DNA from 2 places in the Actinomadura graeca genome. Region 1 is predicted to be linked to the other one. Evidence: riboswitches for the same ligand, from Rfam matches in the RefSeq annotation. Region 1 holds a riboswitch; the other holds the start of a gene.

Region 1 (4,789 bases):
GGCGTCACAGACAGGCGTGTAGCAGACGGATGCGCGTCACAGACGGAGGCTTGTGGAATGCGGGCGCGCGTCGCAAGCGGATGCGCGTGGCGGGCCGCGTGTGCCCTCGGAACGGATGCGCGCAGCGCACGGGGTGCTTAAGGGATGCGACATGCGCCGTGCAGGGAGGGTGCCTCTCGCGGATGGAGCGCGTGTCAGTCGGACTCGGGTGCTGGACAGAGGCGCGCACGGGGCAGGCACGCAGCACTCAGAGGTGCTCATGGGGCCGGATGCGGCTGGCAGGCGCACGTGCATGGGACGGACGCGCGTCGCTAACGCGAGCGTGTGGGAACGGGCGCGCGTTGCTGACGGATGGGTGTGTTGGGCGGATGCGTGCGGTGTGCGGAAACGCTTGCGGGGGTGGCCGTGAGTGGCGGCCGCGTGTGTGCGGAGTCGGTGCGCGTCGCAGGCGGGGGTGTGTGGTGGGTGCGAGGAGTGGGCGTCGGCGCGTCGCGGACGGGGGGCGTGCAGGGTGTGTGCGCGGCGTACGGAGGCGTGTCGCGGGCGGGTTGTGGGGGTGGCGGTCGGGCTTCGGAGAACCGCGCCCTGGGTGTGTCGTGTCGGCCAGCGAGAAGCATCGTCCCGGTCATGGTTCAACGGCTTCGGTAGCCGCGACCGGTCCCGGCCGCAGGACGACTGTGAAACGCAACTCCGTCGGTCGGTGGACGGGGCCGAAGGTCGAGGTCCGGTGGTGGTGCGCCGACTCCGAAAATGACGAATCAGTAACGGTTCAGTGGACTTCCGGAGATCACAATCGGGTGCCATGGCCGATATCGGTGACCAATTTAGCCGTCTATTTCTGTACACATCCGCTAAGGTTCCCTTCGGTCGATGTCTCGGCCTCCCCCGCACCCCCCATCCCCCCGACGGGGGCACCGCCTTGCGCGGGTCCCCTCGACAGAAGGAGACGCCTTGCGGGCTGTCCACCGAAGGCTCCTGCTGGCCGGCGCGGTCGCGACATGCGTGGGCGGCGCGGCGGCGTTCCCGGTCCTCGCCGCCGACCCGTCCCCGGCGCCCGTCCAGGTGACGGCGGCCGAGGGCACCCCGCTGCCCGGCCGGTACATCGTCACGCTGAAGGACGGCGCGTCCACCGACGCCGCCGCGAAGAACGTGAGCGCGGCCGGCGTCCAGCGGTTCGACGGCGTCCTGAACGGGTTCGCCGCGCGGCTCACCGGCGGCCAGCTCGACAAGCTGCGCCGTGACAGGCGCGTCGCCGCGATCGAGCAGGACCAGGTCGTGAAGGTCGCGACCACCCAGCGCGCACCGCTGCCGTGGGGCCTGGACCGCATCGACCAGCGCGGCCGGAAGCTGTCGAAGACCTACTCCTACAGCGCCACCGGCACAGGTGTGACGGCGTACGTCATCGACACCGGCCTCTCCGTCGGGCACAAGGAGTTCGGCGGACGCGCGGCCATCGCGTGGAAGGCGAGCGAGTACCCGGACGGCAACGACTGCAACGGGCACGGGACGCACGTCGCGGGCATCATCGGGGCCAAGACCTACGGTGTCGCCAAGAACGTCAAGCTGCGGGCGCTGCGCGTCCTCGGCTGCGACGGCAGCGGCGCGATGTCCAACCTCGTCGCCGCGGCGCAGTGGCTGCGCACCCACGCCGCGAAGCCCGCCGTCGCGAACATGTCGGTCGGCGGGCCGAAGTCCGCGGCGCTGAACACCGCGGTCACGAACCTGTCCAAGTCGGGCGTGTTCGTGTCCGTCGCCGCCGGCAACGACAACATCGACGCCTGCCGCGTCTCGCCCGCCAGCGCCGGCTGGGTCATGACGGTCGGCGCGACGACCGTCTACGACAACCGCGCCGACTTCTCCAACTGGGGCAAGTGCGTGGACATCAGCGCACCCGGGTACGGCGTCGTCTCCACCTGGCCCGGAGGCGGGACCAAGACCCTCAACGGGACGTCGATGGCCACGCCCTACGTGAGCGGTGTCGCGGCGCTCTACCTGACCACCCACCGCGGGGCCACCTTCCCGACGGTTCAGAAGTGGCTGAACGACAACTCCACCAAGAACGCCCTCGGACGCCTGCGCGGGCAGGCGAACAGGTTGCTCTACAAGGGCAAGTTGTGATTCGTGTCACATAGGATGGCCCGGCTCCCAGCAAGGGGGCCGGGCTTTCCGGGCTTCGGGCCCGCCCTACGCGCCGCTGGGGTCTAATCTTGGCGAGGCAACGGACGGTCCCGATCGATGTTCGATTCACAGCCCGCCCGGCGACCACGTCCGGCCGCACCGGACGCGCCGGACGGACGGGCCGAATCCCGCGGCGCGAGCCCGGGAACCGGGGACCCACCAGCCGGGACGACCCGGCCGGGGTGAATTCGCGGACCGGAAGGTCGGTGATAGGGCGCACTCCAGCCCGAACCCGTCAGCTAACCCGGTAGGCCAACGAGGAGAGGAGAAGACGTGGAGACCCCCACCTCCACCCTCCGGCGCGCCGCCATGGCCCTCACGGCCGCCGTGGCGGCCGTGCCGCTGGCCGGCGGGGCGGTCCCGTCCGCGTCCGCGGCCCCCTTCGCGGCCCTCGCGTCCGCGAACGCCCTCGCCGCGGACCCGGGAGACAGCAGCAAGTTCAGCAAGCTCAACGCCCAGATCGAGAAGCTCGACAAGGCGTACGGCGGTGACCTCGCCAAGCTGAAGGACGCCCAGTACGCGGCGAAGCAGGCGCTGGACAAGTCCAGGGTCCTGCAGAGCGACCTCAACGAGGCCCGCGGTCTCGTCGCGCAGATGGCCGCGTCCCAGTACATGATGAACGGCCAGGACCCCACGGTGTCGATCATGGCGAGCGACAACCCGTCGGAGCTGCTGAGCAACGTCACCCTGGTCAGCCACCTCGCGCAGAACAAGGCGGCGAAGGTCGAGCAGATCCAGTCGCTGGTCTCCCAGCAGGACCAGGCCCGCAGGCAGGCCCAGCAGAAGATCTCCGCGCTGCAGAAGGAGATCAAGGACCTGCTCGCGGAGAAGAACCGCATCAGGGCCCTGGTCAAGAAGTACAAGCCCGAGTCCCCGAGCGTCGGGATGGGCGGCGTGACCCCCCGCATGCTGAAGGTCAAGAACACCCTCGACCTGGAGATGGGGCCGTTCCCGACGATCGGCTGCGTCCGCAGCACCGGGGACCCGCAGGACCACGGCACCGGCCACGCCTGCGACTTCATGGTCACGACCGGCGGCCAGATGGCCACGGGCAGCGCCCAGTCCCTCGGCGACCGCACCGCCGCCTACGCCATCGCGCACGCCAGCGCCCTCGGCATCAAGTACATCATCTGGCGGCAGCGCATCTACGACCTGCGCAGTCCCGGCTGGCGCAGCATGGAGAACCGCGGCGGCGTGACCGCCAACCACTACGACCACGTGCACGTCTCGGTGTTCTGACCCGCCCGCTTTCGGACGGGCCAGGGGCTTGTGACGGGCTTGCGGGCTTGTGACGGGCTTGCGGGCCTTGACGGGCTTGCGGGCCTTGACGGCACAGCGCAGTGACCCGGGCGGTGTTCGCCCGGGTCGGGTGCTTTTCGGTCAGCTGGCGTAGCTCGGAAGCATCCGCTCGTGCGCCTCGCGGAGTTCCGCCAGTGGGATCGCGAAGAGCTCCTGCTGCTCGCCCTCCGGGCCCCGGCCCGTCACGCTGAGCGAGTCGCCGCCCGCGACGCCGATCTGGGAGACCGGGACGCCCGCCGCCTCGCACAGCGCCGCCAGGCGCGCCTCGGCGCCCGCCCGCACCGCCACCATCGCCCGCGCGACCGACTCGCTGAACAGCGAGACGAACGGGTCCCCGGGCAGGGTGATCCGCGCGCCGAGACCGCCGCGCAGGCACGACTCCACGAGCGTCTGCGAGAGACCGCCGTCCGACAGGTCGTGCACCGCCGTGACCAGCCCCTCCCGGACCGCCTGGACGAGGACGCCCGCCAGCGCCGCCTCGGCCTGCAGGTCGACCAGCGGCGGAAGCCCGCCCAGGTGGCCGTAGACCACGTGCGCCCATTCCGAGCCGCCGAACTCCTCGCGCGTCTCACCGAGGAGCGCGATCGTGGCGCCGTCGGAGGTCAGGGACATGTTCACGCGGCGGCGCACGTCGTCGTGGACGCCGAGGACGCCGATGACCGGCGTCGGGTTGATCGGCGTGGTGCCGGTCTGGTTGTAGAAGCTGACGTTGCCGCCCGTCACCGGGACCCCGAGGTACTGGCAGGCGTCCGCCAGGCCCTCGACGGCGCGGGCGAACTGCCACATGACGCCCGGGTCCTCCGGTGAACCGAAGTTGAGGCAGTTGGTGACGGCGAGGGGACGCGCGCCCGTCGCGGCGACGTTACGGTACGCCTCCGACAAGGCGAGCTGCGCCCCGGAGTACGGGTCGAGGCGTGTGTAGCGGCCGTTCCCGTCCAGGGACAGGGCGATGCCCAGGCCCGACTCGTCGTCGATGCGGACGACGCCCGCGTTGTCGGGCATGGCCAGCACCGTGTTGCCCAGGACATACCTGTCGTACTGCGAGGTCACCCAGGTCTTGCTGGCGAGGTTCGGCGACCCGGCCAGCCACAGGACGGTCCGGCGCAGCTCGTCCCCGTTGGACGGGCGCGTGAGCCGCCCCGGCGTGTCGGACTGGAGCGCGCCGAGGTCATGCGGCGGCTCGTACGGACGCTCGTACACCGGACCCTCGTCGGCGGCGGTGACCGGCGGGATGTCGACGATCGTCTCGCCCCGCCACGTCATGACCAGCCGGCCGGTGTCGGTGACCGAGCCGATGACGGTCGCCGGGATC
Region 2 (4,789 bases), 2.3 Mb from region 1:
GGTCCGTGACGAGGGCTCCACCAACGGGACGTTCGTCAACGGCGAGCGACTCCCCCGCGGCGTGGAGGCGCCCCTCCGCGACGGCGACCAGCTCCGCCTCGCCGCGGACGTGACGGGGACCGTCCAGCTCAGCTGACGCGGAGCGGAGCACGAAGCGAACGATGACGGCGGCGGCCCGGGGATCTCCCCGGACCGCCGCCGTTTTCGGCCCGTCCATAAATCGCGGGCGAGAAGCGGGGGCCGCCTGTGCGGGCGGCCCCCGCTCCCTCTAGCGCTCGGTCGGCCGGGAAGGCTCGGCCGCCGCGGTCGGCCGCAGCGCTCGGTCCGCCGGAACGCTCGTCTGGCTTCTGCCGGACTCGGTCTTCTGTGGTGCCCGCCCCGAACCCGGCTAATCCGCGGGTCAGCCGGCGCGCTTGGTGCGGGCGCGGGTGCGCTCGCGCTCCTTGGCGTCCAGGACGACCTTGCGGATGCGGACGGCGGCCGGGGTGACCTCGACGCACTCGTCCTCACGGCAGAACTCCAGGGCCTCCTCCAGCGACAGCAGCCGCGGCGGGGTGAGCCGCTCCAGCTCGTCGCCGGTCGAGGACCGCATGTTCGTCAGCTTCTTCTCCTTGGTGATGTTGACGTCCATGTCGTCGGAGCGGGAGTTCTCCCCGACGATCATGCCCTCGTACACCTCGGTGGTCGGCCCGACGAAGAACGTTCCGCGCTCCTGCAGGTTCGTGATCGCGTAGGCGGTGGCGGCGCCCGCGCGGTCGGCGACGAGGGACCCCGACGGGCGGGTGCGCAGCTCGCCGAACCAGGGCTCGTAGTCCTCGAAGACGTGGTGGGCCATGCCGGTGCCGCGCGTCTCGGTCATGAACTCGGTGCGGAACCCGATCAGGCCCCGCGCCGGGACGAGGAACTCCATCCGGATCCAGCCGGTGCCGTGGTTGGTCATGTGCTCCATGCGGCCCTTGCGGACGGCCAGGAGCTGCGTGACCGCGCCCAGGTGCTCCTCGGGGATGTCGACGGTGAGCCGCTCGACCGGCTCGTGCTTCTTCCCGTCGATCTCCCGGGTGACGACCTGCGGCTTGCCGACGGTCAGCTCGTAGCCCTCGCGGCGCATGTTCTCGACGAGGATCGCCAGGGCGAGCTCGCCGCGGCCCTGTACCTCCCAGGCGTCCGGGCGCTCGGTCGGCAGGACGCGGATCGACACGTTGCCGACCAGCTCCCGGTCGATCCGGTCCTTGACCATCCGGGCGGTGACCTTCGTGCCCTTCTCGCGGCCCGCCATCGGCCCGGTGTTGGTGCCGATCGTCATCGAGATCGCGGGCTCGTCCACGGTGATCAGCGGCAGCGGGCGCGGGTCGTCCGGGTCGGCGATCGTGTCGCCGATCATGATCTCGGGGATGCCGGCGATCGCGATGATGTCCCCGGGCCCGGCCTCGTCGGCGGGCCTGCGGGTGAGCGCCTCCGTCATCAGCAGCTCGGTGATCTTCACCTTCTCGACGCTGCCGTCGTGCCGGCACCAGGCGACCTGCTGGCCCTTCTTGATCGTCCCGGCGTGCACGCGGCACAGCGCGATCCGGCCGAGGTAGCTGGAGGCGTCCAGGTTCGTGACGTGCGCCTGGAGCGGCGCGTCCGGGTCGTAGGCCGGCGCCGGGATCGTCTCGGTGATGACGCCGAAGAGGGGCTCCAGATCCTCGCTGTCGGGCATCTGCCCGTCGGCGGGCTTGTTCAGCGAGGCCCGCCCGGCGCGGCCGGAGGCGTACACGATCGGGAAGTCGATCTGGTCCTCACCGGCGTCGAGGTCCATGAACAGCTCGTACGTCTCGTCCACGACCTCGTCGATGCGGGCGTCGGGACGGTCGGTCTTGTTGACCACGAGGATCACCGGCAGCCGCGCGGCGAGGGCCTTGCGCAGGACGAACCGGGTCTGCGGCAGCGGACCTTCGCTGGCGTCCACGAGCAGCACGACGCCGTCCACCATCGACAGCCCGCGCTCGACCTCACCGCCGAAGTCGGCGTGGCCGGGGGTGTCGATGATGTTGATCGTCAGGCCGTTGTGCCGGACGGCGGTGTTCTTCGCGAGAATGGTGATGCCCTTCTCGCGCTCCAGGTCGTTGGAGTCCATGACGCGGTCGTCGACGTCCTGGTTCTCGCGGAAGGCACCGGACTGCCAGAGCATGGCGTCGACCAGCGTCGTCTTGCCGTGGTCGACATGGGCGACGATCGCGACGTTCCGGAGGTCGTCTCGCGTGGAGATGGGCATGCGGGCTCGCCTTGCGTGAGAGTTCAGGAGTCGCCGCAGACGCGCGGCAGGCCCCATTCTACTTGGCCGGGCGCCCGACCCCGCCCGAGTAGGACGTACCGCCCGTCACACGGTTTTCGGATTGGCCAACTTTGCCCATCCTTTGTACTCTCCCTCAAGATCCGGTCGTCTGGAGGCCCCGCCCCCCGGGGTCTGCGGCCGGAGCGCCGAGTCTCCCACCGCGGAGAACCGGGGACCCACCATCCCTGGGGTGAATCGACGCACGTCGTAGGGCGCCTCCTGGCCCGAACCCGTCAGCTAACCCGGTAGGCGCGCAGGGAGAGGAGAACACCGGCTTGGCACCGGATTCCCACCGGCGGCGCCGCCGCGCGCCCGCCGCCACCGCGGCCACCGTCATCCTGATCGCCCTCGGCGCCACCGCGCCGATCGCCGCGCACGCGGCGCAGCCGTTCGGGGCGCCGTCCCCGGACCCGCTGCCGACCTCGGAGAGCGGCCTCCGCAAGAGCCTCGGCGAACTCAACGTCGAGGCCGAGAAGCTCACCGAGAAGTACAACAAGACCCGCGTCGACCTGGGCAGGGCCCGCAAGGACGAGCAGGCCGCCGCAGAGGCCGCCGCCGCCCTGGAGGCCCAGGCCGCCCCCGCCCGCGAGCGCCTCGGACGGCTGGCCGCAGCGAACTACATGAGCGGCGGGCCCGACGCGATCTTCGGGACGGGCGGCTCCACCGACGGCCTGTCCGACCGGGCCTACCTTGCCCAGAATCAGGCCACGGCCGTCGCGGCCCTGCGCAAGCAGATCGACCAGGCCTACCAGGCAAGACGCGCCGCCGAGGCCAAGACCGCGCAGGTCCGCCAGGCCGCCGCCCAGGCCGAGGCCGCCCGCCGCGCCGCCAAGGCCAAGGTGACGGAAGTCACCAAACGGCTCGACAAACTGACCACCACCCACATCAAGGACCCCCGCACCGGCCTTTCGGCGACGATCAAGGGTTCCGGCCTCCCCGCCAAGATGGCCCGCAAGGCGCTCACCAAGCTCGGCTCCCCCTACGTGTGGGCCGCCGCCGGGCCCGGCACCTTCGACTGTTCCGGCCTCGTCGTCTGGGCATACGCCCAGGTCGGCAAGCCGGGCCTCCCCCATTACACCGGCGACCTGCTCGCCCTCGGCCACCGCGTCTCCCGCGGCTCCCTGCGCTCCGGCGACCTGGTGTACTTCGGCAGCAGCGTCCACCACATGGGCATCTACCTGGGCGGAGGCAAGTTCCTGCACGCCCCGCAGACCGGCGATGTGGTGAAGATCTCCAACCTCTCCGACCGCTCCGACTTCGCCGGCGCCAACCGCATCGGTTGATCCCGGCCGCCTGGGTCGGGTCAGGGGTGCCAGGGATGGGAGTGGGCCAGTTCTTCTATGACGGGACGGTCCCCGGGGAGCCAGTCGACGTCGTAGAGCTCGGCGGGGGTGAGCCAGCGTAGTTCGAGGTGCTCCAGGGCGCGTGGCTTGCCCTGGATTATCTCGGCCGTCCACACCCTGAGGAGACTGCGTTCGCTCAGGCGCCAGTCGCCGCCGATGCGGCGGCCCAGGCGGACCTTGATGGCGAGTTCCTCGTGGCACTCGCGGACGAGGGCGTCCTCGTCCGACTCGCCCGGGTCCACCTTGCCGCCGGGCAGCTCCCATCCGCCGGCCATGTGCGGCGGCTCCGCGCGCTGGGCGCTGAGCAGCCGTCCGTCCGAAATGATCGCGGCACCCACCACGACGAGGTCGATCGTCACCAGCTCCTTGGGTTTCCTTCCGCAACGTTCACTCTGAGACGGTGGCGCGGGCCGGGCCGGTTCCGTTCACGACGCGTGTCGCGTCCCGGACGATCGCCTCCAGGTGGCCGCCGTGCGCGCCGCGCCAGTAGACCCGCCCGCACTCGGCGCACCGGCCGTAGACGTCGTAGCTGCGGCGGGTGCCCGCCTCCAGGTCCCGCTCGATGTCGCGTTTGTCCACCTGGACGAGGGGGCCATTGCAGGCGGTGCAGCGCGTCCAGGGCGCCAGGGCGGGCGCGAACCGCTCCAGGAGGTCGCGGAGCTGGTCGTCGGGGCGCGAGCCGCGGACGTACGCGCCGAACCACAGGGCGCGGCGGCGGAGCAGGCCGCGGTCCTGGGTGAGGAGCACGCGCCGCTCCGCGTTGGCCTGGACGACCAGCGCCGGGTCGTCCATGTCGTTGTGGTAGGCGGTGTCGAGGCCGAGGAGGCGCATGCGCCGGGCCAGCGTGCCCAGGTGGACGTCCAAGAGGAAGCGGGGTGCGGCCTGCCCGGGCTCCAGCGGGACGGGCTGCGGACGCGGCACCGCCTCCACAAGAACCTCGTCCCCGGCCGCGGGACGGGACGCCGGCTCGACCCGCTCGCCGCGGATCGTCATCGGGCCGGCCTCGGGCAGCGGCACGCCGAGCGACTCCACGAGGTGCCCCAGGGTCGAGGTCCCGTCGTAGGTCACCCGGCGCGCGGGCTCGCGCCGGGCGGCGGGCAGGAACATCAGCAGGTCGTCGGCGATCCGGATG

The links. Region 1 has a riboswitch for cyclic di-AMP ahead of AGRA3207_RS19025 (coiled-coil domain-containing protein). Riboswitches for the same ligand answer to the same signal wherever they lie in the genome.
Region 2: linked by a shared signal. The riboswitch ahead of AGRA3207_RS29110 (C40 family peptidase) and the one ahead of AGRA3207_RS19025 (coiled-coil domain-containing protein) in region 1 are both predicted to bind cyclic di-AMP.

The regions. Positions count from the first base shown of each region.
Region 1 is NZ_CP059572.1:4,321,703-4,326,491, forward strand. It holds gene AGRA3207_RS19020 (S8 family peptidase) at 952-2,118, shown strand; cyclic di-AMP (ydaO/yuaA leader) riboswitch at 2,288-2,448, shown strand; gene AGRA3207_RS19025 (coiled-coil domain-containing protein) at 2,452-3,417, shown strand; gene purL (phosphoribosylformylglycinamidine synthase subunit PurL) at 3,559-4,789, opposite strand, start outside.
Region 2 is NZ_CP059572.1:6,574,540-6,579,328, reverse strand. It holds gene AGRA3207_RS29120 (FHA domain-containing protein) at 1-136, shown strand, start outside; gene typA (translational GTPase TypA) at 401-2,254, opposite strand; cyclic di-AMP (ydaO/yuaA leader) riboswitch at 2,449-2,582, shown strand; gene AGRA3207_RS29110 (C40 family peptidase) at 2,590-3,597, shown strand; gene AGRA3207_RS29105 ((deoxy)nucleoside triphosphate pyrophosphohydrolase) at 3,618-4,010, opposite strand; gene AGRA3207_RS29100 (Mut7-C RNAse domain-containing protein) at 4,045-4,764, opposite strand.